Regions from separate parts of the Peribacillus sp. NPDC097225 genome, predicted to be linked through region 2. Evidence: riboswitches for the same ligand, from Rfam matches in the RefSeq annotation. Region 2 holds a riboswitch; each other region holds the start of a gene.
The links. Region 2 has a riboswitch for cobalamin ahead of ACIQXH_RS10885 (ribonucleoside-diphosphate reductase subunit alpha). Riboswitches for the same ligand answer to the same signal wherever they lie in the genome.
Positions count from the first base shown of each region.

Region 1: another riboswitch for cobalamin. It lies ahead of metE (5-methyltetrahydropteroyltriglutamate--homocysteine S-methyltransferase); the one in region 2 lies ahead of ACIQXH_RS10885 (ribonucleoside-diphosphate reductase subunit alpha).
Region 3: another riboswitch for cobalamin. It lies ahead of ACIQXH_RS18680 (hypothetical protein); the one in region 2 lies ahead of ACIQXH_RS10885 (ribonucleoside-diphosphate reductase subunit alpha).
Region 4: another riboswitch for cobalamin. It lies ahead of ACIQXH_RS14515 (helical backbone metal receptor); the one in region 2 lies ahead of ACIQXH_RS10885 (ribonucleoside-diphosphate reductase subunit alpha).

Region 1 is NZ_JBIWDJ010000007.1:2,125-9,545, reverse strand. Features, by position in the region: gene ACIQXH_RS16915 (ABC transporter permease) at 1-588, shown strand, start outside; gene ACIQXH_RS16910 (acyl-CoA thioesterase) at 629-1,105, opposite strand; gene metE (5-methyltetrahydropteroyltriglutamate--homocysteine S-methyltransferase) at 1,098-3,404, opposite strand; cobalamin riboswitch at 3,545-3,742, opposite strand; gene ACIQXH_RS16900 (potassium channel family protein) at 4,025-4,447, shown strand; gene bcp (thioredoxin-dependent thiol peroxidase) at 4,510-4,980, shown strand; gene ACIQXH_RS16890 (aminopeptidase) at 4,992-6,101, shown strand; gene ACIQXH_RS16885 (D-2-hydroxyacid dehydrogenase) at 6,247-7,191, shown strand; gene perR (peroxide-responsive transcriptional repressor PerR) at 7,336-7,421, shown strand, end outside.
Region 2 is NZ_JBIWDJ010000003.1:159,505-166,925, reverse strand. Features, by position in the region: gene ACIQXH_RS10900 (SulP family inorganic anion transporter) at 66-1,514, shown strand; gene ACIQXH_RS10895 (hypothetical protein) at 1,596-1,742, shown strand; gene ACIQXH_RS10890 (manganese-dependent inorganic pyrophosphatase) at 1,791-2,720, opposite strand; cobalamin riboswitch at 3,008-3,189, shown strand; gene ACIQXH_RS10885 (ribonucleoside-diphosphate reductase subunit alpha) at 3,327-5,621, shown strand; gene ACIQXH_RS10880 (ribonucleotide-diphosphate reductase subunit beta) at 5,664-6,716, shown strand; gene ACIQXH_RS10875 (flavodoxin domain-containing protein) at 6,706-7,125, shown strand; gene ACIQXH_RS10870 (cold-shock protein) at 7,191-7,388, opposite strand.
Region 3 is NZ_JBIWDJ010000010.1:7,419-14,839, reverse strand. Features, by position in the region: gene ACIQXH_RS18690 (VWA domain-containing protein) at 1-1,045, shown strand, start outside; gene ACIQXH_RS18685 (ABC transporter substrate-binding protein) at 1,184-2,134, opposite strand; gene ACIQXH_RS18680 (hypothetical protein) at 2,138-2,683, opposite strand; cobalamin riboswitch at 2,846-3,065, opposite strand; gene ACIQXH_RS18675 (AAA family ATPase) at 3,254-4,210, shown strand; gene ACIQXH_RS18670 (DUF58 domain-containing protein) at 4,210-5,397, shown strand; gene ACIQXH_RS18665 (transglutaminaseTgpA domain-containing protein) at 5,387-7,421, shown strand, end outside.
Region 4 is NZ_JBIWDJ010000004.1:366,097-373,517, reverse strand. Features, by position in the region: gene ACIQXH_RS14540 (hypothetical protein) at 1-421, shown strand, start outside; gene ACIQXH_RS14535 (hypothetical protein) at 418-1,014, shown strand; gene ACIQXH_RS14530 (ABC transporter substrate-binding protein) at 1,027-2,157, shown strand; gene ACIQXH_RS14525 (FecCD family ABC transporter permease) at 2,172-3,170, shown strand; gene ACIQXH_RS14520 (ABC transporter ATP-binding protein) at 3,167-4,015, shown strand; cobalamin riboswitch at 4,137-4,314, shown strand; gene ACIQXH_RS14515 (helical backbone metal receptor) at 4,481-5,446, shown strand; gene ACIQXH_RS14510 (FecCD family ABC transporter permease) at 5,409-6,464, shown strand; gene ACIQXH_RS14505 (heme ABC transporter ATP-binding protein) at 6,471-7,421, shown strand, end outside.

The DNA.
Region 1 (7,421 bases), on a different contig from region 2:
TTTTTCCTTATCCCGTTTGCGTTATTTTCATCCTTTTTCAACATCTGGGATTTCAACGATCGCTACATCGTCAAAGGGGAGATGGACCGGATTTTAACAAGGCCGATTCACAGCCTGTTTCAAGTCATCTTAGAGCGGATTGAGCTTGAATCATTATTTGGTGTCGTGACCGGTTTGATCATCATCTTCTATTCCGGTGTTTCGTTAAACCTGGAACTAACTTGGTATGACCCGATTCTCTTCATCATCTTTGCAATCGGCGGGGCACTCGCGTATGCCGCCATCTTTGTTGCGATTGCAAGCATCGGCTTCTGGTCTGATGCCAAAACGTCCATCATGCCGATGATGTACAACATCGGGAACTACGGGCGCTATCCGGTTGATATTTATAATAAGGTCATCCGCTTTGTTCTGACTTGGGTGCTGCCGTTTGCCTTTGTCGGTGTGTATCCCGCTTCCTATTTTCTTAGAAAAGAAGAGTGGTACGCGTATGCATTCGCCACACCTGTTATAGGGGTCGTCTTTTTCATGATCTCAATCTTCATTTGGAATCAGGGTGTGAAAAGGTACCGCGGAGCAGGAAACTAAAAAAAATCCCTTCAACAATTTTGTTGAAGGGATTTTTTGCTTATATGCGTTTGTTTTTTCTCTCGAGATATCTAGCTTGTGCTTGGACGTACTGCCGCTTTTCTTCTTCCGTTTCCGGTTGGACTTGTGGAACCGGTATAGGCTTTCCATCTTCGTCTATCGCAAGCATCGTTAAAAAAGCGCGGGCGGTGAGTTGCTTTTCGCCAGTCAACAGGTTCTCCCGTTCTACTTTTACGAATACCTCCATTGACGTTCGATGGGCACAGGTGACATAGGCTTCCAAATTGATAGCATCCCCGGTCTTGATGGGGGCCAGGAAGTCAAAGGAGTCGCTTGAAGCGGTTACGACCGGTTTCCGGCAGTGGCGCATCGCTGCAATGCAGGCGATTTTATCCACATACGCCATCACTTTTCCACCAAAGATGGTATTGTGATGGTTCGTATCAGGTGGAAAAACGAGGTCCGTTAAAAACGTCCGTGACTGTTGAACGGGAATGCCTGTTGTTAAATCAGTCATTTTCCTGTTGGACCAATAGCTTATTCCGGACAACCGTTGCGGCTTCGACCATATTTTTCAGTGAAGCGACGGTTTCTGGAACGCCCCTTGTTTTCAGGCCACAGTCAGGGTTGATCCAAAATTGGTCTTTATCCAGTACCTTGATGCCACGTTCGATCATATCGACCATTTCTTCCACTGCAGGAACGCGAGGGCTATGAATATCATACACACCAAGGCCGATTCCTTTTTCATATGTTTTCTCCTCGAATGCGGAAGCGAGCTCGCCGTGGCTGCGGGACGTTTCAATGGAAATCACATCAGCGTCCAGGGAAGAGATGACATCCATGAAGCTATTGAAATCACAATAGCACATATGGGTGTGAATTTGTGTTGTGTCTTCGACGCTCGAAGTGGAAATCAGGAATGAATGGACCGCCCAGTTTAAGTACTCATCACGGTCGCTTTTTTTCAATGGAAGGCCTTCACGCAGGGCTGGTTCATCGACTTGGATCATTTTGATCCCTGCTGATTCCAGTGCCTCTACTTCTTGTTTCAAGGCCAATGCCAATTGATAGCAGATATTTTCCCGTGAAATATCGTCACGGACGAACGACCAGTTCAGAATCGTAACAGGACCGGTCAGCATTCCCTTCACCGTTTTTTTCGTCAAGGCTTGTGCATACACACTTTCTTTGACCGTCATCGGATCGATGAAATGGACATCTCCATAGATAACGGGAGGTTTGACACAGCGGGAGCCGTATGATTGAACCCAGCCTTTTTCAAGGAAGACGAAGCCGCCCAATTTATGGCCGAAAAACTCGACCATATCGGTTCGTTCAAACTCGCCGTGCACAAGGACGTCCAATCCGATTTCTTCCTGGATATCAATCCATCTGCCAATCTCCTCGTTCACGAATGCTTCATATTGATCAGCCGTCCATTCACCGCGTTTGAATTTCCCGCGGGCCTGTTTAACTTCCGCGGTCTGCGGAAAGCTTCCAATTGTCGTGGTTGGAAGGAAGGGCAGGTTGAAATACGCCTGTTGTTTTTGATAGCGCTGTTTAAATGGCAGGGTACGGCCATGGGATTGCTGCTTCGCCTGTTCGACAGCGGATTGAACGTCTTTATGGTTTCTGGCCTTTGAATTATTTAAGGTCTGCCATGCAGCTTTGTTTGCCGTCACCTTTTCTTCGATTGATTCTGGACCTTCGTTGTTTCCTCTGACCAAAAGTGTGATTTCTTCTAGTTTCTCATCAGCAAAGGCAAGGGCTTCTTTCACTTCGCTAGCCAGTTCTGTCTCGTTTCGAACCGTCACTGGAACATGTAGCAGGGAGCAGGAAGGTTGAAGCCAAATTCGATCTTCGGCTACGTGTTTCGTAATGGACTCGACCAACTTGATTTTTTTCGTCAAGTCAGAAAGCCAAATGTTTTTCCCGTCAATCACACCGGCCCCAAGTATTTTATCTTGCGGGAAACCGACTGTTTGAAGATTGCTGAGATTTTTTCCTTTGTCATGGACCAAATCAAGGCCGATTCCTTGAACGGGCAAGTCGATCACTTCTTGGTAGTGTTCTACAGCATCAAAGTATGTTTGCAGCATGATGTTCAGGTTGGGGACAGCTTCGTTCAATTTTTCATACAGGTATGTAACAGTTTTCATCTCGTCTTTGGAAAGGGAAGAAACAAGGGAAGGTTCATCGATCTGCACCCACTTCACGCCTTCTTGTTCCAGCTCTCGCAAAATTTTTGTGTATAAAGGCAACAGGCTCAGGATGATGGCCGGAAGATCACTTTTTTCATAGCCCTTTGACAAAGAAATGAATGTGTAAGGTCCGACTATAACCGGTTTCGTATCGATTCCTAGTTTTTCCTTGGCTTCGCGGTAAGCGGCGAGCGGCTTGTTTTCTGTCAACGTAAGCTGGGACTGTTTTAGCTCTGGAACGATATAGTGATAATTTGTATTGAACCATTTCGTCATTTCGGAAGCGACTTCATCCTTGTTCCCACGGGCCATTGAATAATAAACGGAAAGGGGGACCGTGCCACCCTTATAAGCCGAATAGCGTTCTGGCACCAGGCCGAACATGACGGACATATCGAGCATTTGATCATATAACGTAAAGTCGTTGACCGGGATGATATCGATGCCTTGATCTTTTTGTTTTTGCAAATTGCCTAAACGGATCGCTTCCAATTGCGCCATGAATTCCGTTTCATTTAATGTTCCAGCCCAATAGGCCTCTAATGTACGTTTCCATTCACGATCTTCACCGATTCGTGGGTACCCTATATTACTACTTTTCAACACATCCATCTCCTTTTAATGAAATAACAACAAAAAAAGCACCCCTAACCGTCAAAAGAGAAAGTTAGAAATGCTTAAAATAAAGGGGCACGAAAATACCCCTTATCATTATAAGGTCCCTAACACTTCCCTATCTCCCGTAGGTTAAAACAGTGTTGTCGAAATAGGCAGGTCTCCTGACTCAGGGAACTCTTACTTAGCACTAAGAGCCTTCCCAATCCAAAAGGACCAGTGGCATCAAACAAAAGCGCTATACATTCCCATTACAGTGGCGGGACCGTGCCGGAATTACACCGGACTTCCCTTTTAATCCTAAAAGCTTAGGAACCTATCTCCACATATGAAATTCATAAAAAACTCCGTCCGCATAAACACGGACGCTGAAATTTACAAAATATTATAAAAACTTAACCCATCTTAGCATACCCCGACCAAATGGGTCAACAAGGAAAAAGTCGGGAAATGGGGTCTGACCCCCACCATGTGGCACGAGATCCCATGCTGTATCTATGTTTCCTAGATGGTGCAGCAGCTGGGAAATAGGGTCTGACCCCTAAAACGAGCATATATTGACTCGCAAAAGAGTATGTATAAGGGAAGTGGGTTGTTTTTGAAATGAGGCGTGGGGGATGACCTTTTATATTTTGATTGTGGGGATTATCTTTTGCATGGTGATGAGCATTCGGACCTTATTTCTTTCTGAGTCGGAGGCAAAGAAGTTTTCTCTTGAAGATATGCTGTGGCTCGGCAATTTATATGCGACATTATTAGTCGGTTTTGCACTGATTTATTTATTATACGAGCTTCAGAATCATTCGGTGATTCTTGATATGGGCAATCGCTTGGATGGGACCTTTTCCGAGCAGCTGAAGACTTCATTTTATTTTAGTGCGATGACGATGTTCTCCGTCGGATACGGGGATATCTCCCCAATCGGTATTGGCCGGATGATCGCGACAATCCAAGCATTCATTGGCTATACGCTACCTGCGGCATTTGTGATCAGGGCTGTCATCGATTTTGAACAGAAGGAAAGAAAGAACAAGAAATGAAAGTTGTGTTTCTTTCAATTATTGGGTACGCTTACCATGATGAAAGAAATGGAGGGTTTAGAATGACGGTCGAAATTGGAGAAAAAGCACCAGACTTTCAATTACCAGCAAACAACGGAGAACAAGTTACCCTATCAGGGTTCAAGGGTAAACACGTTGTATTATATTTTTACCCAAAAGACATGACACCCGGTTGCACGACGGAGGCTTGTGATTTCCGTGATGCTAATGAACAATTCGAAGAGCTTGATGCTGTCATCATAGGCATTAGCCCGGACCCGGTAACACGTCATAAAAAATTCATTGAAAAACATGGGTTGCCTTTCCTGTTGCTTGCTGATGAAAAGCAAGAAGCCGCTGAATTATATGGCGTATGGAAATTGAAAAAGAACTTCGGTAAGGAATACATGGGCATTGAGCGTTCGACTTTCCTGATTGATAAGGAAGGAACGATCGTTAAAGAATGGCGTAAAGTCAAAGTAAAGGGCCACGTCGAAGAAGCGTTGGAAACTCTTCGTGACCTAGAAAAATAAGGTACAGGCTAATGAAGGATGAGCGACTTATCAAGCTTGCCAAGCAGCTGATTCATCATTCACTGAGGCTGCAGGCGAAAGAGCGGGTCTTGATCCGTGGGCCTGTTGCAGCAAAGGCCCTATTGAAGGAACTGATTGACGAAGCCTATAGAATGGGGGCCTATCCTTATGCGGAACTTGAAGATGACGAAATTACCAGTCATCTGCTAAAAGGGAATGTTAAGGAACAGCTCGATACCTTATCGAAATGGAATTATAAGAAATACGAAGATGTGGATGCAGTCATCATCATATCGGGCGATGGAAACGAAGGGCGAGGAGTGAGTGTCCCTCATGAGAGATATCGCCTTCAGGAGGATGCCATGAAAACGTCCACCATGTTCTTCGTCAATAACCGGCGCTGGGTGTTACTGAATTATCCGACCATTGGTTCTGCAAAAAAATCCGGCATGAGCCTTGAACAGTATGAAGATTTCTTGTTAAACGTGTGCACACTGAATTATCACAAAATGGAAAAGTCCATGAAGCCTCTAAAGGATTGGATGGATCAAACGGATCAAGTCCGGATCATATCGCCGGGGACTGACTTGGCTTTTTCCATTAAAAATATCCCCGCTGTCATTTGCGCTGGTAAAAACAATCTTCCAGATGGTGAAGTGTTCACGGCACCGGTAAAAGACAGTGTCAATGGCACGATTTCCTTCAATACTGCTTCCGCCTATCAAGGAGAGGTATTTGATGGGATAACCCTTACATTTAAAAAGGGAAAAATCATGAAAGCTTCTTCCAATCAGTCGGACCAAATGAATCGTTTGCTCGATATGGATGAAGGGTCCCGGTACATCGGGGAATTCGCCCTGGGAATCAATCCGTATATCATGGAACCGATGGGTGATATCCTATTCGATGAGAAGATTAGCGGCAGCCTCCATCTTGCCACTGGTCAAGCTTACCAAGAGGCCGATAATGGAAATCAATCATCGTCTCATTGGGACATGGTCTTGATCCAGCGACCCGAATATGGCGGCGGAGCGATCTACTTTGATGATATACTGGTTCGTAAGGACGGTTTATTCGTGCCACGGGAATTATGCGAATTGAATCCAAATCAATTAAAATAAAGCCCTTTTTAATAGGGAGAGGCGTTTGTCCAACTCAAATAGAGGACCCCTGAATATGATTTAGTAAGGGAATACCTCCTCATAGAAAGTTGCGCGGGACATTCAGTGCCCGTGTTTTTTTATGTAAAGAAAAGGAGAGATAATCATGTTAGTATTTTCAACAATCATTCCGAATGAAGACATTCAAAAGAAGATGGCACAAGCATTTCCCGATTTGACATTTATGTATCAAGAAACTTGGGCGGATGAAAAGCTCCAAGAAGCCGAAGTTCTTATTACATATGGAGAAGATTTAACCGATGAAATCATTGAAGAGGCAGTGAACGTGAAATGGATCATGGTCATGAGTGCCGGATTGGAGTTAATGCCTTTTGCCGCCATTGAGAAACGCGGAATCATGGTGACCAACGCTAGGGGCATCCATAAAATCCCGATGGCTGAATATACAATCGGCATGCTTTTACAGTATGAAAAGAAATTAAAACAACTAATTGAGAATGAAGCGGGAGAAATCTGGGACCGGAAGATAGAAGTAGGCGAGTTGAATGGAAAAACGATGCTGATCCTAGGAACGGGGGCAATTGGAGGGGAAGTGGCACGTCTTGCCAAGGCTTTTAGAATGACGACCCTCGGAGTGAATCGTAGTGGGAAAGCCGTCGAACACATCGATCATCTATACGCCCTTACGGAGCTTGAGAAAGCATTGCCCAAAGCGGATTATATCGTAAGCGTCTTGCCTAGTACGGATGAAACGAAGGATTTGTTAAAGAAAGAACATTTTAAAGCAATGAAACGTACAGCCGTCTTCGTGAATATAGGACGGGGAGATCTGTTCAAGGAAGACGTGCTCATAGAGGCCATGCAGGAGCATGAACTCGCTCATGTGATACTGGATGTATTCGAACCTGAACCGCTAGTGAAGGGCCACCCATTCTGGAAAATGGAGCAGGTCACGGTAACCCCGCACCTATCAAGCAAAAGCGGCGAATATTTACCAAGGACCTTTGCAATCTTTGAGGAAAACATGAAAGTCTACCTAAAAGACGGAAAGGATTTCATTAATATCATCGACCCTAAAAAGGGATACTAGGACCAACTAGAAAAACAGGAAATAATTAAATGAATGAGGAATAAACTAAGGGTGTAGATATATTGACAAAGCTTGCTTATGGGGAGTACACTATTTATAAACATTACAATGTAATAATTCATACTTAATTAGAAAAAGAGGTGGATGACGGTGTCTGAAGTTCAGTTGAAAGAAGCGTTGGATTCCCTTAAAGATACCGGTGTAAGAATAACTCCTCAACGCCATGCAAT
Region 2 (7,421 bases):
ATGCTATAATCTAGTACGTTACAATAGCCAATCCATACTTATATAGAGAAAAAGGAAGTGTCGTTTTGAATATATCTACATTAAAACAGGAGTGGTTTTGCAACGTTCGCGGAGACGTACTTTCCGGAATCGTCGTTGCCCTGGCCTTAATTCCTGAGGCAATAGCTTTCTCCATCATTGCCGGGGTCGACCCGATGGTGGGATTGTATGCTTCCTTCTGCATCGCCATCGTCATCTCCTTTGTTGGTGGAAGACCAGGCATGATTTCAGCGGCGACCGGGGCGATGGCACTCGTGATGGTTGACCTTGTAAAGGATCATGGCTTGAACTATTTACTTGCCGCAACTATATTAACTGGGATCCTTCAAATTCTACTGGGCGTCTTTAAGATTGGGAAGCTCATGAAGTTTATACCGAAGCCGGTTATGACTGGCTTTGTGAATTCTTTGGCCATTATGATTTTCATGGCTCAGCTCACTCATTTCAAAGGGGAAACGTGGGTCATGTATGTCATGACAGCTGGTTCACTTGCCATCATCTACCTATTCCCACGGATAACCAAGGTCGTTCCTTCCCCGCTGGTCGCAATCATCTTCATGACCATCGTGGCCGTTGCAACAGGGGCTACTGTACGGACCGTAGGCGACATGGGGCAATTGAGCGAGGCTCTTCCCATGTTCTTGATTCCGGATATCCCTTTGTCATTCGAGACATTGGCCATCATTTTTCCTTATTCCATTGCCCTAGCGTTTGTCGGATTGCTTGAATCCTTACTAACGGCTCAAATCGTTGACGAAATGACCGATACGGATAGCAATAAAAACCGGGAGGCCAAAGGTCAGGGAATAGCGAACATCGTGGCCGGTTTCTTCGGCGGTATGGCCGGATGTGCAATGATTGGACAATCCGGTATCAACATCAAGTCCGGGGGACGAGGTCGACTGTCCACTTTCGTCGCCGGGGCCTTTTTGTTAATCTTGATCGTGTTATTGAATGATGTCCTCATTAAAATTCCGATGGCCGCCCTTGTTGCGGTCATGATCATGGTTTCCATCGGGACGTTTGATTGGTCCTCCTTGAAGAGGCTCCGTATCACGCCTAAAACCGAGGCGATAGTCATGATCGTAACGGTTATCGTTGTTCTTTATACGCATGATTTATCCAAAGGCGTATTCGCCGGGGTACTCTTGAGTATGATTTTCTTCTCGGCTAAAATTTCAAAAGTGTCTGTCGAGAAAACAGCGGACAACCAGGATCGGCAAATCACTTATCGAATAAAAGGCCAGGTGTTTTTTGCATCGGTCCAGGACTTCATTTCGAAGTTTGATACGAAGGAAAAAGCAGATTCCATCATCATTGATTTTTCCAATTCGAAAATATGGGATGCCTCGGCTGTAGGAGCCGTCGAGAAAGTCATCTTAAAATACAGAGTACAGGGGAAAACGGTTCAAGTGCTTGGCCTTGATCAGGAAAGTTCTCAGCTGCTAAAGAGCCTCGCCTCATATGAAAAGTAAAAGGATGCATGGCTCCCCTGCATAAATTCTTGCTGAACCGCCAAACTAGAGTGAATGATACTCTGGATTGGAGGGAAAATCATGTCATCCGAACAGGATTATACTGCAGCAGATTTATCACCTGACCTTCTCAATGAGTTAAAACTCTTTGAAGGAAAAATACGTGAGGAATCAAACAAAGAGCTTATCGTGATTGCGTATGAAAAAGAGAAAGAAGCGTTGAATTGAAAAAAGGACTCGAAGCCACTTTCAAAGTGGCTTCGAGTCCTTTTTTTATTACTTAGCGAAGATGTCGGTTAAAACTGGTACAATTTGTTTTTTACGTGACACGACGCCTTCCAATACAGCAATGTTCTTATTCAATGTTACGTTATACGCTTTCTCCACTGCATCCGCTGATGCTCCTAGAGCCAAGGCAACGGAATCATTCGTTAAGATATCCGTTACGACGAATAAGAATAAATCCAATTCTTTCGCGGCAATAACTGCATGAATCGCTGCTTCAATTTCTGATTGCTTTGCAAGCACTTCATTCGGGTCAACAGCATTCACTTGAGCAATCTCAACTTTTGCCGTTCCCATTGAAAATTCTTTTGCATCAAGTGTGATGAGCTGATCGATGGTTTTGTCACTCAGGTCAGCACCCGCTTTTAGCATCTCCAAGCCATATGTTTCAGCATTCACGCCAGCAATTTCCGCTAATTCCATAGCAGCTGCGACGTCTTGCTCCGTGCAAGTAGGCGATTTGAATAATAAAGAGTCGGAAATGATGGCTGAAAGCATAAGTCCTGCAATGGCTTTAGGCACTTCAATTCCGTTTTCTTTATAAATCTTATTTAAAATAGTAGCCGTGCAGCCAACTGGTTCTGCGCGGTAATATAAAGGATCACTTGTTTCGAAATTAGCGATACGATGATGGTCGATGACTTCCAATACGCGTACCTGGTCAATGTCTTCGGCACTCTGCTGACGTTCGTTGTGATCGACTAAAATCACGCCATCCGCTTCCCCAGCCACTTTTTCAACAAGGCGGGGTGCTTCGAATTTAAATTGGTCCAACGCATATTGTGTTTCACCATTCACTTCACCAAGACGAACAGGTTCAGCTTGGATGCCCAGCTGCTTTTTTAGGTCAGCATAAGCGATTGCTGAACAGATAGTGTCGGTATCCGGATTCTTATGTCCAAAAACTAATATTTTTTCCACGATTTTTTCTCCTTTTTCCTAAATGATTTGGCAGGGATTTTTCTTTTCATAACCAGAATCCCTAGTTTTGCTATGCAATTTATTTTAACACAAAAACCCTGACATTCCGCGATGGAATTTTGTATTCCTCCCTATATTCTTTCATCATCCTCTTCCTTTATCCGACCTTGTCAATAGATATGAATCAGTTTTCACAAATATATATGTTGAATTATCAGCATGGATGGCTTACGATAATATAAGCATACATACTAGATATTGACTTTTCCAACAACATAAATAACTATATATAGAATTATTAACCAAGGTGCCAGAGATGGCTGAAAAGGGAATCCGGTGTGAACCCGGAACTGTCCCCGCAACTGTAAATGTGACGAAATGAGAAAACCACTGTATAGCTCTCTATACGGGAAGGACTCAAAGTAGGATGATCATGAGTCAGGAGACCTGCCTGGTTTTTTCAAGTTTCTTATTCTTCGGGGATTGAGATGATGAAACGATAGTGTAACGGCTATTTTTTCATGGCTCTTTTATCCTATCGTTTGATCCGCTCAATTTATTGGGCGGTTTTTTTTTATTCGCGTACATTTAAGAGGAGGAACATTTATGACTCAAACATATAACCCTACCATAAAAAATGACACAGAAACAAATTCAATCCAGCTGGACATGTTATCCAAGGATTTCGAAGGCAGTCTTGATATGGAAAAGTTCAAAAAGCGTTTTACTAAATGGCTCGATCGCAAAGGTGATGCTTCAGAAGAACAAACATCGAAAAAGTTGATCCAGCTTGCACTTGAAAGTGTCGATATCGATGCCCCAGACTGGACATTCGTCGCCGCAAGGGAACTATTGAATACCATGTATCGTGATGCCCAAAAGAACCGGGGCTATGAAGGCCGGAACTATGGACCTTTCTATGAATTGATTCAAGAACTCTCTCAGCAGCATGAAGGGCAACGTTACCCTGTTTATAAAGCAGAGCTTCTCGACTCCTACACAAAAACGGAAATCGAAGAATTGGGTTCGGTCATCGATCCGGAAAAAGATAAACTATTTTCATATATCGGAATCTATCTTTTGAATGATCGCTACTTGGCCCGTCCAAAAAAAGACAAGGTCTATGAACTTCCCCAGGAGCGCTTCATGATCATTGCCATGGAAATCATGAGACTGGAAAAAACGGAACACCGCCTGCAGCTTGTCAAAGAGGCCTACTGGGCAATGTCGAACCTATATATGACGGTTGCGACCCCTACCCTTTCAAATGCCGGCAAAACCCACGGGCAATTGAGTTCATGCTTCATCGATGCAATCGAGGATTCCATCGACGGAATTTATCAATCAAACTATGATGCCGCAAAAGTTTCCAAGTTCGGTGGCGGCGTTGGTCTATATGTCGGAAAAATCCGTTCGCTCGGTTCTGATATCCGCGGTTTTTCCGGTAACAGTTCAGGCACGACTCCCTGGATTCGCCTCTTTAACCAAACGGCCGTCAGCGTCGATCAATTGGGACAACGTAAAGGCGCAATCGCCATCTATCTGGATGCGTGGCATAAGGACATCATGAGCTTCCTTGACTTGAAGACGCAAAACGGCGATGACCGCCTAAAGGCGCATGATATCTTCACTGGTGTCTGCATCCCCGATTTATTCATGGAAGCCGTGCGTGACCGGAAAGATTGGTATCTCTTCGACCCGCATACCGTGAAGCAAACCCTTGGGTTCTCCCTCGAGGATTTTTATGACGAGAAAAAAGGGGATGGCAGTTTCAGGGACCATTACGCCCTTGCTGTAGAGGCGGCGGAGAATGGCATACTTCCAGGCTATAGTTTCGAGAAAATCAAAGCGATGGACATTATGAAAGGCATCATGATTTCACAATTAGAAGAAGGCGTACCCTATATGTTCTACCGGGACGAAGTGAACAGAAAGAACCCGAACAAGCATAAAGGGATGATCTATTGTTCTAACCTTTGTACGGAAATCGCCCAGAACTTAAGCCCTTCAACGATCACCGACGAATATGAAACGGAAGATGGCGATGTCGTCGTAGTTCGCAAAAGCGGGGATTTCGTTGTCTGCAACCTTTCTTCCATCAACCTGCCACGCGCGATGAACAGCGATGTATTGGAGAGACTGATCCCGATTCAGATCCGCATGCTCGATAACGTCATTGACGTGAATACCTTACCGGTCAAGCAAGCTTCCATTTCGAATAAGCGCTACCGCTCAATCGGCTTAGGAACTTTCGGGTGGCATCATTTACTCGCGACGCAAAATATCTACTGGGAGTCCGATGAAGCCGTTCAGTACGCCGATACCTTATATGAGAAAATCGCTTATTTAACCATTAAAACATCCAATGAATTGGCCAAGGAAAAAGGAACCTACCCATACTTCGAAGGGTCCGATTGGCAAACGGGGGAGTATTTCGACCTTCGTGACTATAGAGATCCAAAATGGTTGGAATTAAAAGAAGAAGTGCAGCAGTATGGTACACGAAACGGCTATTTAATGGCAATCGCCCCCAATTCATCGACTGCCAAAATCGGTCATTCCACGGATGGCATCGACCCGTTATATGAAATCGAGTTTTATGAAGAAAAGAAAAACTTCAAATTTAAAGTGACAGCGCCTGGATTGACGCCCACTACGTATGAATACTATAAAAAAACGCGCTTCCATTTGGACCAAAAGGAAAGCATCAAGCAAAATGCAGCACGTCAACGTCATATCGACCAAGCCATCAGCTTCAACCTGTATGTACAAAACACGATCAAGGCTAAAGTGTTATTGGACATACACCTAACAGCATGGGAAAGCGGATTGAAATCGACTTATTATCTTCGTTCCACTTCATCCGAATACGACAATGCCTGTGAGAGCTGCTCCAGTTAACGAGTGGGAATGGAATTTACTTTATTGAAGGAGATTTTACAGATGACAAACCATATCAAGAAAATCAGGATGCTCGAACCAACCCATCCTACCAAGGCAACCGGCGTTTTCAAAGGAGAAGCATCAGGCTTTCTCCTTTGGAACGACATTCAGTATGAAAAATTCTATGATACCTATACACAGCTCATCAACAATTTTTGGAAGCCATCGAGCGTGAACATGATCCAGGATAAAAAGCAGTGGGGTGAATTGGATGAGGATATCCAGGATGCTTTCCTCGACATCCTCACGATGATTGCCGGGATGGACAGCCTGCAAACACCAACATTAGTGGAGATCCTTCGATACATCAAGGATCCGGCAGCAAAGGCGATCCTCGCCAACATGGCCCAGCAGGAATCCATTCATAATGAATCGTATTCTTACATCCTTGCTTCCTTGATTCCTGTCGGCAAGCAAAAACAGCTTTTTGACCGGATCAAAGAACACCCGGAAGTAATCAAGCGGAACCATCCGATCGTGGATGCCTACCAAACATTTGTGGACGACCCTAGCCCTCAGCACTTATTCGAGGCGCTCATCCATTCCACGAACCTTGAAGGGATCTATTTTTACCTGGCTTTCGCCTTCTACTACAATCTGGGCCGGCAAAATCTGATGACCGGTTCGGCAACGATGATTTCCTATATTCATCGCGATGAAATGGTCCACTTCGATTTCATTGGCATGCTTGTACAAATTTTAATGTATGAATATCCGGAACTGAATAATGAAGACAATACGAAGTTCATCTATACGACGATTGAAAAGGCCGTCGAGCTTGAAAAAGAATGGTCCGAATATATGCTTGAGGATATCCAAACAAAAGCAGATCTCGATTTGGACGAGTTCAACGAGTATATTGAATATATCGCCAACAAACGATTACGCATGCTTGGACTTGAAAACTTGTATCAAGAGTATAGCGAGAACCCGATGCCCTGGATCAAAACGTTCGACGATGAATCCATCGGGCTGACGAAGACCGACTTCTTCGAGCAAAAATCAAGGACCTATAGCCAAGTAAATGCAAGCAACGGGTTCGATGAGCTTTAAAGCCGCCATCGTCTATCATTCGGCAGGCGGCAATACAAAGGCGCTTGCTGAAGTCCTTGCATCCCTTTTGCCCGAAGCAGAGCTATTTCGGGTTCTTGAATTTGATATACGTACAGTGCATGAGTATGATTCGTTGATTGTCGGTACTTATACTTGGGGAAATGGCGAGCTTCCTGCCAGAATGTCCGCCTTCTATTCGGAGCTAGAGCAAATGCCGATTTCCCACCTGAAAACAGGAGTCTTCGGAACGGGTGAAACCAATTACAATCATTTTTGCGGAGCCGTCGACCAATTTCGGGACATGCTATTTGCCAAGAGCCAATTGGTCGCTACATTGAAAATCGAACAAATGTATCAAGAAGCTGACCTACCCAGGATAAAAAAGTTCGCCTCTCTATTTACAAACTAACAAACTCCCAAGCTTGTAAATACAAAATAAAAAGACCCCAAATTGGGGTCTTTATTAACATTCAATTATTTTTGAACGTTAGCAGCTTGTGGTCCACGAGCGCCTTGCTCGATTTCGAAAGAAACTTCTTGGCCTTCTTCAAGTGTTTTGAAACCTTCACCTTGAATAGCTGAGAAATGTACGAATACGTCGTCTTGTCCTTCAACTTCGATGAAACCGAAACCTTTTTCTGCGTTGAACCATTTTACTTTACCTTGTACCATGTTAGTTCCTCCTGTGTTTGGAAAAAATCCATT
Region 3 (7,421 bases), on a different contig from region 2:
CGCAAACTACAAAGAAAAGTATCAGTTTTTCGAAGCATTCGACCCTTCCATTGAAACGGCGGTAACAGAGATGCCAGGTGGAATCACCATCGACGGCAGTGGTGAATTGGGAATCGACGTGAATATTGCAATTTTGCTTGACGCAAGTGGGAGCATGAACCAAAAAGTAGGCGGGAAAACAAAAATGGAGCTGGCGAAAAAAGCGATTAATGAATTTGTAGCTTCCCTTCCGGAAGAGGCAAATGTCATGCTCCGTGTCTATGGGCATAAAGGAAGCAACGATGATAAAGATAAGAAGATATCCTGTGATAGTACGGAAGTGGTTTATGATTTGGCCCCATATAATAAAGGGGACTTCAGGAAAGCTTTAGATAAATTTAAACCGACAGGATGGACACCGATTGCCAAGACCATTTCGGAAACAAAGAAAGATTTTGAAAAAGCGGGTTCAGAAGGTCAAAATATCATTTATGTCGTCAGCGATGGAATCGAAACCTGCGACGGTGATCCAGTGAAAGCAGCTAAAGACTTGCATGATTCCAATATTGAACCAGTGATTAACATCATAGGGTTCGATATGGATAGTGAGGGGCAAAAACAATTACGTGAAGTTGCTGAAGCTGGCGGAGGGAAATTCGAAATGGTCAATAATGCCGATGATTTCAATAAGATGTGGGATGAAGAGCGTAGAGATCTGTGGAACCAATGGTGGAATTGGGGCAATGAAAATTGGAGTACCGTTCGGGATGAACAAAATAAGAAGACATCGTCTTTACTTGATGAAAAAAACAGTTTTTCTAGGCTTTCCTCTGATGAAAGCAATCGCATGTATGAGGCTACGAGTTATTTAAAGGATAAGAAACAAATAAATTATGAGACTTGGGAGGAAGCTCGCAGTTTAGTCAAACAACGCCGTGAAATAATAAAAGAGTATTATGACGAAAAATATGAAGAATTGAACACGACAGTGAAAAATGAAGGGGAGGGTTTAAAAGAATCAATTAAAAAGAAAGAAGAAGAAATGAAAGAGAAATATAAAGATTAATAATCAAAGGGGCTGTCTAATAGCCCTCTTTCAAGAGGATTCATGCACAAAATAAAAGGCAGAAATGTTGTTAAATCAACGTTTCCGCCTTTTATTATATATACGATTTCGGCGTAATTACCCCTTTTGAGTGTGTCTTTATTTGAATAATTGCGGATATATGGTCTTTGCAGTTAGTTCTACGGCTTCTCCGATACGCGGTCCGGGACGTGACATGACGTCTTCGCTAAGCTGATATACTTGGTCTTCCTTCACGGCGCTGACATCTTTCCAACCTTTACGGGATTTGATTTCATCCACAGCATTGTCCACATAGCCTACGGTTGTGATGATGGCATCCGGGTTGCGCTTGACGACTTCTTCATCTGCTATTTTCGCCCAGCCCTTTTGGTCGGCAAAGATATTTTCGATACCGGCAGACGCCAAGATCTCTTGCTGGAAGGTTTCAGCTCCCGCTGTATAGATTTCCGGAGAAGGGCTGATTTCGAAATATGTTTTTTCTTTAGAATCGACACTCGCCACTTTTTCTTCAACATCTTTGATTTGTTTTTTTATGTTTTTGACTAGGTCATCCCCTTGGTCCGTTACGCCCATGACTTTGGCAATTTGATCAATATCGCTATATACATCATCAAAGGTCACGGCTGATTTAATAATGAAAATGGGAATTCCCGCATCTTCAAGCGGCTTTAATGCTGCTTCATCGCCAATTGTGTAGGCAATGATGGCATCCGGTTTCAAAGAGATGATTTTTTCGGAATTGATCGTCATCGAATCAGAGACACGCTCGACATCTTTAGCTTCCTCAGGATAGTTATCGAAATCTGTCGCTCCAATCACCTTATTCCCTACACCAAGGGCATATAAAATCTCCGTATTACTGGGTTGAAGTGAAACGACCGTTTCCGGAACCTTATCAAATGTGATTTCTTTTCCACTATCATCGGTGACGGTATAGGATTTGACTTCTTCAGTTGTTGCAGGATCTTTTTTCTCTATCGATTTCTGATCATCATTCGAGGCACATCCTGTAAGGAAAAGGGCGACCATCAGAAGGGCAATCCAACTGGATCTTACTGTTCTTATCATGTTTTATTCCTCCGTTTTCTTTTTCATTGTTTTGGTTGGATAGGATTTGCTGATAAAGGGAATCTCTTCGACACCCAGTTGTTTATTGACATAGACAGCCATCACGAATAGAACATTGGCAAGCAAATGAGCATAATCAAAAAGAATCGCGGGCACATCTTTTTCCGTACTGACTTTATGCAAGGCACGGACGGATTTCTTGGCTTCACTACGGCAAGTATGCAAAATACAGGCTGCCGTCGATCCTTGGGGTAGCACAAATGTTTCGATGCGTTCTTTCACTTCAGCGACATAATAGTCATAGATTTCACTTAGGCGGTTTAGACCGTCTTCGGTTATGGCCAATTTCCCCCGGGCAGAACCATTTAAATGATAAGCCATCGGCAACAGTTCCAATAAATCCCTGTAGACTTCAGGAATCTCTTTCGTGAACGACGCTGCCAGTCCCATTTGAGTCGTCAATGAATCGGTGCGAATTTCATAATCAACGGTTGAAACTGATTCGCGCATGAATGGGTAGCATAAAAAGCGGGCATCCTTCTTTTCCATAATTTTTCCTCCTTTTTAATAATGTGAATGACCTTCGTATTGCTTTTCGGCGCAAAAGAAAAAGCCGACCAAAGGTATTGGTCGGCAAACAATCATCTATGTATCTCGAACGGAAAAAAAGATGGAAGATTGCCGTACAATCCTCCTAACTTCCGAAGAGCAAAATACGATAAAAAAAAGGCAGGTCTCCTGGCTCGTGCATCATTTTACTCTAAGAACCTTCCCATTTGGATTGAATGAATGGTATCGTGCGTGCGGATTCATTCACAAACAGTGGCATATTTCTTATTTCATTAGCACTTACAGTTGCGGAAACAGCTTCGGTTTTACACCGAATTCCCTATTAAGCTGACAAGTCAGCACCTATTTTCTGCAAGGTTTATATTCACTTAGTACCAGTCTATCATAATTAATTACTTAAATAGTGAAAAGATTTCAAGAAATCTCTTTTATAGGGGTATTATTCTAGTAAACTCACTTTGTAAGGATAAATTGGAGGTTAATGTAAAATGGATGTCGAATAAATAAGGGTTAAGCATGAGTGATTTACATAATCATGGGAGGTAGAGAATGGTTTATAAACAAGTGAATCAGAAACTGGATATGATTTTGGAAAACATTGAAAAGGTCATTATTGGAAAAAGAGATATAGCAGAACTAAGTCTTGTGGCGCTCCTTTCTGGTGGACATGTCTTATTGGAAGATGTCCCGGGCGTTGGGAAGACCGTCTTGGTCAGGGCGCTAGCGAAGTCCATCGGGGCGGATTTCAAACGGATTCAATTCACGCCTGACTTGCTACCGTCCGATGTAACGGGGGTATCGATTTTCAATCCGAAGGAACAAGAGTTCATCTTTAGACCGGGGCCAATCATGGGCCATATTATTTTGGCCGATGAAATCAATCGGACATCGCCGAAAACGCAATCCGCCCTACTTGAAGGAATGGAAGAGGCAAGCGTGACGGTGGATGGTGTGACAAGGAAACTGGAACAACCGTTTTTCGTCATGGCCACTCAAAATCCAATTGATTACGAAGGCACATACCCACTTCCAGAAGCACAGCTAGATCGTTTTTTATTGAAAATGAAGATGGGGTATCCGGAAGTGGCAGAAGAGATAGAAGTGTTGCATCGGGCCCAATATACGGCTCCGATTGAAGAATTGGAATCCGTGATTTCGTTAGAGGAACTGATAGATTTGCAGATAGAGGCAAAGGCCGTGATCGTGGATGATACGATAAAGACGTATATCGTCGAGTTAGCCAATCAATCACGTAAGCATGAAAGTGTATATCTTGGGGTGAGCCCACGTGGATCGATTGCCCTAATGAAGGCAGCCCAAGCCTATGCGCTCCTAAAGGGAAGGGATTACGTTCTACCTGATGATGTGCAGCATTTGGTTCCGTTCGTTTTTACCCATCGGCTAATCCTTAATCCGGAAGCGAATTACTCGGGGGTGAATGCTGACATGGTGATACATGAGATAGTGGCTACGACGCAGGTACCCGTGAAGAGGGCCGTGACCTAATGCGGAATGTGCTTACCATACTGAAGAAAAACAGGAATGTCTGTGGGATCATAGTGCTTATGCTCATTTCCTTTTGTTTTGCGATGTTTCAAGGCGGGTTTATCAGTTGGTTCATTTTCTATACCTTTTTGCCGTTCGGTGCGTACTCTATGATTCTGCTGTTTTATCCACTTCAGGCTTTTGAAGTGGAGAGAAGAATTAGTAAACACGAATGCCAGGCCGGAGAGTCGGTAGATATGACATTGGTATTCTCCCGGAAAAACAGACTGCCTCTTTTATATATGGTGGTAGAAGAGGATTTGCCGATGGAACTGGAAAAGAAAACATTGGTTTTTCCAGGATTTAAACAATCCTTCCAATTGACATATACCCTGGAGAATCTGCCAAGAGGAGAACATGTCATCCAATCGGTTCGTTTCAAAATAGGGGACTTCTTTGGACTCTATGAAAAAGAAGCGACAGTGCATGCCCCTTTGAAACTCACCGTTTTCCCGGCTTATCAGGAGTTGAATTATAAACAGTTGGAGCATGTCTTCGATCAAGGACAAGTTGGTACGACGAAAAAAATACAGCGGGAACATTCGGTCGTGTCCGGAATCAGGGAGTATCAGCCGGGTGATCAATTATCCTGGATAAATTGGAAGGCAACGGCCCGAACAAGTGAAATCATGACGAAGGAATTTGAAGTGCAGAAAAACTGCGATGTATTTATTATGCTTGATGAGTACGCCTCTCCCTTCTTCGAAGAAGCTATCGTACTTGCGGCCTCTTTGGTGCATGCCTTGATAAAGAAGGGTATGGATGTTGGGTTAACCAGTACGGGATCAATGGAGGTCGTACCGGCTAAAGGAGGCAGTAAACAGAGGAGAAGACTCTTTTACCGTCTTGCAAAATCAAGGGCCACACATACAAGCGTCTGGAATGGAAAGAAGAACAAGGGAGTTGTACCATCCAACGCTTCTGTAATATTCATTGTGTCCGAATTAACGATGGAAAAGATAGAAGGTTGGAATGCATTTACCGGAAATAAAGCGATGACGGTATTTTGCGTGAAAAGTCAGGGAGACTTCACGGGTGAGGAAATACGTGCGAAGTCGGTGGCGTTGGCTCGTGGAATAAAGTTGGTCTTCTTTGAACAGGGTCACCTTCAAAATGAACGAACCGAGGTGAAGGCAAATGAACGCTGATTCTACCAAATCGGAAAGGTGGATGCATGTTCTCTTATATATATTTGGTCTTCTATTGATTACCGAATGGTTACGACCCGTAGAGAAGCTTACGGATACAGGAAATATCTTGATTTTCATTATCTTTGTGTTATTTTCCTTGCTCCTACACTATTTCGGTATCCACTGGTTTGTACGTTTCATCCTCGTAAGTGCCTTTATATTAATTGCGGTCCATTTCTTGTATTCGTCAGATCCTTTCCTGACCTTCAAATGGCTTACTGGTGATTTGCTGGATATAACGGCTAACGCTTCGAATATGTATGAGGGGAAGTGGGAGCTGCTTTCCAACCCCTTTAGAACGCTGTTGTTTTTCGTGCTTCTTTGGCTTGTGACATACTTGATTCATTACTGGGTGACGGTGAGACGAAACATATTTTTACTTTATATATTAACGATCATTTTCCTATCGATTCTCGATACATTCACACCTTATGATGGGGATATGGCCATGATCAGGATCATCATCATCGGGTTTTCGATGCTTGGTGTGTTGGCCATGCTACGCTTGTCCATACAAGAGAGATTGGTGTTTTCAGGAGGTCCATTCAGTAAATGGGCCATCATGCTAGCGGGGATGCTGTTAGTAAGCGTCTTCGTTGGTTTCACTGCTCCGAAGTTCGCGTCACAATGGCCGGACCCTGTACCGTTCATTGTTTCTTATTCCGATAAGGTGACAGGAAGTGATGAAAGCTCCGTTGATAAACGGGTGGGGTACGACGAAGATGATTCATCACTTGGTGGGTCGATAGAGCCGGACAATACGGTCATTTTTTATAATACGGCCAATACCGGACACTATTGGAAAGTCGAGAACAAAGATATCTATACCGGAAAAGGATGGGTTTCCGTTGAGGGAATGGAAGACTATATCAGTTTCTCTAATGGTCAGGATTTGAAGGATATAAAAGAATTTGAGATTCCTGAAGTGTTGAAAACGGAAGACATGAATACAAGGGTAACCATGATGGAAAGTTACTCTCACCTTCTTCATCCCCAATCAGGGTACCTGAAGAAGGTAGAGGCTGAGAACGGAGATTGGTTTAAATATTATACAAATATGGACAAGTACATTTCAGTAGACGATGGCAGTAAGCCCCTTACCACGAAAGAATATGAACTGGTTTATGAAATGCCTAGTTATGATCTGGCTGACTTACGGAAAGTTACGGAACAGGATGAAACGATGGATGTCCTCATGGAAAGCAATACACAGCTTCCGGAGGGATTGCCCACCCGTATCTATGAAATGGCCAACGAACTTACGGTGAATGAGGATAATTGGTACGATAAGGCAAAGGCGATAGAAAATCACTTCGACGGTCCTGAATTCAGCTATTCTAAAGAAGACATTCCGTATCCAGGCGATAATCAGGATTATGTGGATCAATTCTTGTTCGAGACCCAAATTGGGTATTGCGATAATTATTCAACGGCGATGGTCATTTTATTACGTGCCGCCAACATTCCGGCAAGATGGGTAAAGGGATATACGGAAGGGGAGAAATCAATTTATAAAGGTGAATCCGCCTATAAAGTGACCAATAATAATGCCCATTCATGGGTGGAGGTTTATTTTTCAGGATTGGGATGGGTACCATTTGAGCCTACGAAGGGATTCAATGGGCAAATGGATTTTTACAATTCGGATTTGAATTCGGAAAATACGGAGGAAACCGAGCAGGAAGACAAAAAACTAGTGGAGCAAGATGAGACGCAGACTAGAGAGCGCCCGGATACACCCGAAAATGAACCTGGATCAACTAAGAAAAGTGTCCTTTTAAGCCAAAATACTTTATTAATGTGGAGTGCCGGTATTATTTTATGCATAGCTTTACTTCTTGCCGTAGGGTATTTGTATAGAAGGAAATGGCTCCCTTTTGTACAAATCCTTCGGTTAAAAAAGAAAACCGGTCCATACTTTGTACAGGCGTACCAATTATTATTGAAACAGTTGGTCCGGGCAGGGTTAGAGCGGCCTGAAG
Region 4 (7,421 bases), on a different contig from region 2:
TGATGGCGGCGTCATTCTTTCCCAAACCGAAAATTTCCTACCTTGGTTACCTGGTTGCGGAAATTGGATGCGTTCTCCGATTTCTTTGAAGGACCGTGAAATCCGCTTGACTGAGCCTGTACATCCTATGTTCGCAGGAATTGACCCTTATGATTTGAATTATAAAAAAGGGGTTCGTGGCTTTTTCTCAAGAGGATATCTTGAGGCTCCAGAACATTCGGAAGTAATCGTTGAAGACCAAGAAGGAAAAGCAATCATTTACATTGACCGAAAAACGACCGGTGGCACGATTGTCGCGGGTGCAGGAACGGATCTGTACCGCTTTGGAATCCAAGAAAATAGTTCGCGTGTGCTACGTCAACAAATTTTGGACTGGATACGCGAAGAGTATGAAGCAAACAAGGGGGAAACAAAGCAATGAAAGTGGCAATCTTAGATAACGGTTATAGTTTCCATCATCGTTTCTTTCAAATGGATGAGTTTGCTTATATGTATGATGATGTGCTTCAACTTCGTCAGCTCCATACATATGATTTAAGTCAATATGACACGCTAATTGTTAATGATCGGATGTCCCTAATGCTTTTAAAACGGTACCAATCGCTTTTCGTGAAGTTCCTTCAAGAGGGAAAACGTCTAGTCGTTTTCGGTGAAGTGCTGGATAATTGGCTTCCTGGTATAGACTGGGAGGAATCTGAAGTGAATTTCAGTTGGTGGGTGAAGGAGCATGGAGATTTACCTTTAATGGCTGAAAATACAGATCATCCTTTATATCAGCATGTATCCCTATCAGATATGAAGTGGCATTACCACGGGACGTTCAAAGTTCCGGAAGGGGCAAAATCACTTGTGAATACTCCCGACGGTCGCTCGATCATCTACACCGATGATGTGTCTTATAAAGGCGAATTGATCATTACCACCCTTGATCCAATATTCCACATTGGACTTGGATTCATCGACCAATCTAAACCATTCTTACATGGGATGGCTAAGTGGCTTAGAGAAGGATAAGGAGGAAGTTTTATGAAGAAGAAATGGACAATGTTAGCGGCAACCACTGCGATGGCCGCTTTGATTACGGGCTGTGGAAACTCTGGGGATGATTCGAAAGGCAATACTTCAGAAAAACAGACGACTGCAGAGGAAAAAGTGATTCAAGATCAACTTGGCCGTGATGTAACGGTACCAGGTAAAGTGGAACGTATTGCGGTCGGTGGCATTCTTCCGTACTTCTCGACTTGGTATGTAGCAACAAATTCGACGAAGGAAGTTGTCGGCTTGCATCCTAATGCGTATAATGCCGCGGAAAACTCGATTCTTTCTGAAATATCACCCGATATTTTAAAGGCAGATACATCATTCATTAAAAATGGCGAAGTGAACGTGGAAGAATTGATGAAAGTCAATCCGCAACTTTACTTTGAAAAAGCACAGGACCAAAAGTCCATAAACAAATTAGAAGATGCAGGTGTTTCGGTTGTGGCACTCAACCCTATGGATGCAGCAGCTGCGGAGCCATTGGCTACCTTCAACAGTTGGTTGGAACTGACTGGGGAAATTACGGGCACTACCGAAAGAACGGACAAGTTCTTGGAAAAGGGCCAAGCCGTTCAAGCCGAATTGGATAAGAAATTAGATGGCATTAAGGATAAAGACAAGCCTAGAGCATTAATCCTCTATCAGCACAGTGATAAAAGCATCATGGTCGGTGGGAAGAGCTTCTTTAGTAACCAATGGTTAAATGCTACAGGGGCCTATGATATAGCAGCAGAAGAAGTTACAGGAACAAAAGAAGTCAATATGGAACAAATCTACAAATGGAACCCGGATATCATCTACATTACGAACTTTTCGACAACTCAGCCTGAAGACCTAACGAACAATACAGTGAACGGACAAGATTGGAGTCAGGTCAGTGCTGTACAAGAAGGAAATGTATATAAAATTCCGCTGGGCATCTATAGATGGTTCCCACCAAGCGGTGATGCACCTCTTATGTTAAAATGGATGGCTCAGAAAAATCATCCCGAGCTATTTGATTATGATATGAAGGATGAAATCACGGATTACTACTCAGAGTTCTATGATTATGATGTAACGGAAGAACAAGTAGAGAACATTCTTCACCCATCTTCCGAAGCCGCAAAACAGTAAAGTAGGGAATAAAAATGAAAAAATGGAAAACGGTCCTCTTCTGGATATTGCCCATTGCGATGGTTCTCCTATCATTGAGCATCGGACGCTTTGGAATGGACTTAGGGACTCAAATTAAAATATTGCTTTCAACTGTGTTTCCAATCGAGCCAACATGGACACAGATGGAAGAAACAGTGGTCCTTCAAATACGTCTGCCACGAATTTTACTGGCCTTGTTAATCGGTGCGGGCCTATCGATTGCAGGCGCCTCTTTCCAAGGGATGTTCGGCAACCCCTTGGTCAGTCCCGATATCCTAGGAGTGTCTGCAGGTGCTGGGTTCGGTGCTTCCCTTGGGATTTTATTATTGGGACATGGTTTTGCATCTCAAGTCTTGGCACTTGGCTGTGGTTTAGCCGCCATCGTTTTCACGTTCATAATCAGCGGCAAAAAAGATTCACCGGTCTTCATGCTTGTTTTGGCTGGGGTTGTCACCTCCGCCCTTTTCCAAGCGTTGATCTCGTTAATTAAGTTTGTCGCCGACCCTGAGGAAAAGCTGCCAGCCATCACATACTGGTTAATGGGAAGCCTTGGAACGGCCACATACAAGGATTTATATGTGGGTGGACCAATCATCCTTGTCGGCATCTTGATTTTATATTCACTACGCTGGAGAATCAATTTACTGACCTTACCTGAGGATGAAGCAAAATCGCTAGGTATCCCGGTCACTAGATTGAAGTGGACGGTCATTCTTGGTGCGACGTTAATTACGGCTTCATCTGTAGCGATAGCCGGTATCATCGGCTGGGTAGGACTGATTATCCCTCATGTGGCAAGAATGCTCGTCGGGAACAACAATCAACTTGTCCTGCCGGTATCCCTATCGATTGGTGGCGCCTATTTACTCCTGATCGATAACCTGGCACGTTCTGTAACCGCTACGGAAATTCCGCTATCGATATTGACAGCCATTATCGGCGCACCATTCTTTGCGATTCTACTTAGAAAGACAGGAGGTGGGTGGTCATGAAAATCGAGGTGCAGGGAGGGAATTTTTTCTATGCTAAAAAAAGAGAGAAAGCTCCTTTTCTTTACCAGACCGACATTGACTTTTCGTTGAATGACGGAGAGATCATGGCGATCCTTGGCCCGAACGGTGCCGGTAAAACCACGATGCTGAAGTGTATCACCGGCCTTCTTGATTGGAAAAAGGGTCAAACGCTCATCGACGGAAAGCCGCTTACTGCGCTATCACGCAAAACGATCTGGAAACGAATCGGTTATGTTCCTCAGGCACATAAAATGGTTTTCGGATTTACTTTGGAAGAGCTTGTCATTATGGGAAGGGCGCCTTATATCAGTACGCTGTCCCAGCCTTCTGCAAAGGACCGGGAGGCTGCCATCGCTGCTCTTGAAATGGTTGGCATTGCGCACCTTGCCAAAAAGTCCTGTAATTCCGTCAGTGGTGGGGAATTGCAGCTGGCCTTGATTGCCCGGACGCTTGTATCGAATCCGGATGTATTGATTCTTGATGAGCCGGAATCGCATCTTGATATTCAAAAGCAAATCGTGATTTTACAGACACTTAAGCGGTTATCGAAAGAGAAGAACATTTCTTGTATCATAAACACGCATTATCCGAACCACGCATTCTACTTGGCTGACCATGTTTTAATGACTGCCAAGGAAAAGCGTGTGGTGTATGGCGAAGTCCGCGAAGTGATGACGGAAGCCCGGATGAAAGAGTACTTCGGAATCGAAATGAAGAAAATCATTTATGAGGAAGAGGATGACTTTTTGATTGAAACGATGGTGCCGAAAGATCTAGGTCTTTTACGTGATCAAAGTACATGCCGTTTTAATAGTGACATCTAAAGCTATAGAAGGCAGCCATGTGATGGTTGCCTTTTTGCGTTCCAAATCTTAATTTAAAGTAATCTGAAATATCATATAATACGATTTCCTAAATGGTGTATAATGAAAGGCAGTGAAATTATATACATATGAACAATTTGGTGTCTGTAAGGACTTGAAAGGGAAGTTGGTGAAATGCCAACGCGGTCGCGCCACTGTAAATGGGAGTTAACGGATGTATACCACTGTATGAATAATATGGGAAGGTGCCGTTAGCAATGACCATGAGCCAGGAGACCTGCCAAAATTGTACACCGGTAACCACGCGGATGGGGAGGTGTGTGGCAGAGCTATGTCCCTTTTTTGTTCCGTTGCCATACATGCATCCTCCGTTTTGATGGGGGATGCTTTTTTGTATGTCTTTTGATATTCGCAACACATGTGTGAAGGTCCAGAAATGAACTCAAAAATGATGGAGGTTTTAAGATGAGGAAGATATATAGTTTCATGCTTGTGATGGGATTGATGGTCGGTATACTGGTTGGCTGTAGCGATGCCTCCCAGGATGGAACAGGAGAAAACCAGTCGACAAAACAAGCTGTTAACCAGGGCTTCCCGCTTTCGTTACAAGATGCAGTGGGTAACAAAGTCACCATCGAGCAGAAACCAGAAAAAATTGTTTCATTAATCCCAAGTAATACAGAAGCGGTCTTTGCGCTAGGTTCGGGTGAGAAAGTGATTGGAGTGTCTGAAAATGACAATTACCCGGAAGAAACGAAAGATATTCAGAAGATAGGTGGAATGGAAATAGATACAGAGATGATTTTAGCCTTGCAGCCTGATATCGTTCTTGCTCATGAGAGTGCCCATAATTCCAAAGAAGGAATCCAACAGCTTAAGGATGCGGGTATTCCAGTTATAATCGTGAATGATGCTAAAAGCTTTAAAGAAGTGTATACGTCTATCGAGATGATTGGAACGGCAATAGGGGAACTGGATAAGGCAAAGGAAATCGTCAAGACGATGCAGACCAAGCTGGAAAAGATCAAAGAAAAGGCTAAGGCAATCAAGAGTGAGGATAGAAAAAGTGTTTTTGTAGAGGTTTCACCGTCACCTGAAATCTATACAACGGGAAAAAATACTTTCATGGATGAAATGCTGGACATCATTTCAGCGGATAATGTCGCAGGTGAATTGGATGGCTGGGTAAAACTCGATGAAGAGTCGATGATAGCGGCCAACCCGGATGTCATCATTACAACCTATGGTTACTACACAGGAGATCCAGTCAAAGAGGTAACGGGAAGAAATGGATGGGCCGACATTCAGGCAGTTAAGAATGGTGAGGTTTTCGATGTCCATTCAGATATTGTCACTCGTTCCGGTCCTAGGCTTATAGAGGGAGTAGAGGAACTTGCCAAATCAGTCTATCCGAACGTATTTAAAAACTAAACGGGCATTGGCCTATGTATTTGCCCTATCATTTTTGGTTATTTCGATATTGATCGGTATTTCCTTAGGATCGGTTTCCGTTCCGATACCAGTGCTTTTGCAAATCATTGGCAAGGAAGTCCTTCATTTGCCCCTGGCCATGGAACCGGATGGGACACTGACGAATATCGTGATGAATATCCGCCTGCCGAGGGTCGTGCTTGCAGGTTTGGTTGGGGCATCCCTTGCAATAGCAGGGGCAGCATTTCAGGGATTGCTCAGGAATCCCCTAGCTGACCCCTATACCCTGGGAATATCCTCAGGGGCTTCGCTTGGTGCAGTATTAACGTTGTTTTTGAATTTGTCACTGCCGTTTTTTGGCCTATATACACTGCCTACATTAAGCATTCTTTTTTCATTGTTGACGATTTTTTGCGTATTGACCTTTGCAAGAAAAATGGATCGTTCCATGAAGGTAGAAACGATTATTTTAACCGGTATCATTTTCAGCTCGTTTTTAAGTGCTTTCATCTCATTGATGATTGCATTGACGGGTGAGGAGTTAAGGCAAATCATCAGCTGGCTGATGGGAAGTGTCTCGATGCGTGGTTGGAGTCATGTCACGATCATTTTGCCATTTTTCCTCCTTGGTTCTCTCGTTTTGATGATGAATACCCACGAATTGAATGCCATGACATTTGGGGAAGACCGTGCGAGGCACCTAGGCGTGAATGTTCAGCGGAGGAAGATGCTGATTCTGATCGCCGGCTCGATACTGACAGGGGCTGCCGTTGCCGTATCAGGGACGATTGGCTTTGTAGGGCTGGTCATCCCCCATTTGGTCCGCAGGATTTGGGGGCCAGACCATACGCATCTGTTGCCATTATCAATGATTGTGGGAAGCGGATTTTTAATATTGGCTGATCTGGTGGCACGAACGATCATCGCACCGACAGAATTGCCGATAGGTGTTATTACTTCGCTTATCGGTGCGCCGGCATTCGCATTTATTTTATTAAAGAGACGGAGAGAAGGGTAGAAGTGTATGCTTGAAGTTAAAGGGTTAACAGGAGGATATGATAATAAAACGGTTTTGGACTCCGTCTCGTTTGATGTAAAAAAAGGAGAATTATTCGGTATTCTTGGTCCGAATGGAAGTGGGAAAACGACGCTATTGGGGATGCTTAGCGGTATCCTGCCGTATCAGGCGGGAACCATCGATATTAAGGGGAAAGACCTACAGGGATATTCGTCCAAACAACTGGCACAGGTCATCGCCGTTTTGCCGCAGCATTCCTCATTGGCTTTTTCCTATACAGTAAAAGATACCGTGGCCCTTGGGCGATATGCGCATCAAACAGGGTGGTTTCATAGTTGGACGTCTGAAGACGAAGAAATCGTTCAACGCGTGATGATGCAAACGGGAGTGGCAGTCTTTCAGGAAATGCATTTTGAACGTTTGTCAGGTGGGGAAAGACAACGTGTTTTGTTGGCACAAGCTCTTGCACAAGAACCGGAAATCCTTTTTCTCGACGAACCGACGAACCACCTGGATCTGTCTTATCAAAAAGAACTTCTTGATTTGATGAGGAAAATGGCTAAGGAACAACAATTGACGGTCATTTCAATTTTTCACGACTTGAACTTGGCTGGCTTATATTGCGATCGCCTGATGTTGCTTGAAAAAGGGCGAGTCCAAGTGATTGACGTGCCGAATGAAGTGCTTCAGCAGGAGCGGATTCAGGAGGTATATAGGACAAAGATCGAAAAACATCCTCATCCTGCCTTACCTAAGCCGCAAATGTTCATTGTACCCGAGAAGCATACAGGAGAGCTGGACCCTTTGGAGATCAATGAAAGTTATCTGAACCAGGCTCCGGAGTTCCTTCATTTAAGTTCACCCATTCCGCTTAGAACCATGTCATCCGGCGTAACTGGTTCGGGAACGGGGTGGCATCAGCACTTTGTTAATCGACATGTCCACTACGATTACAAT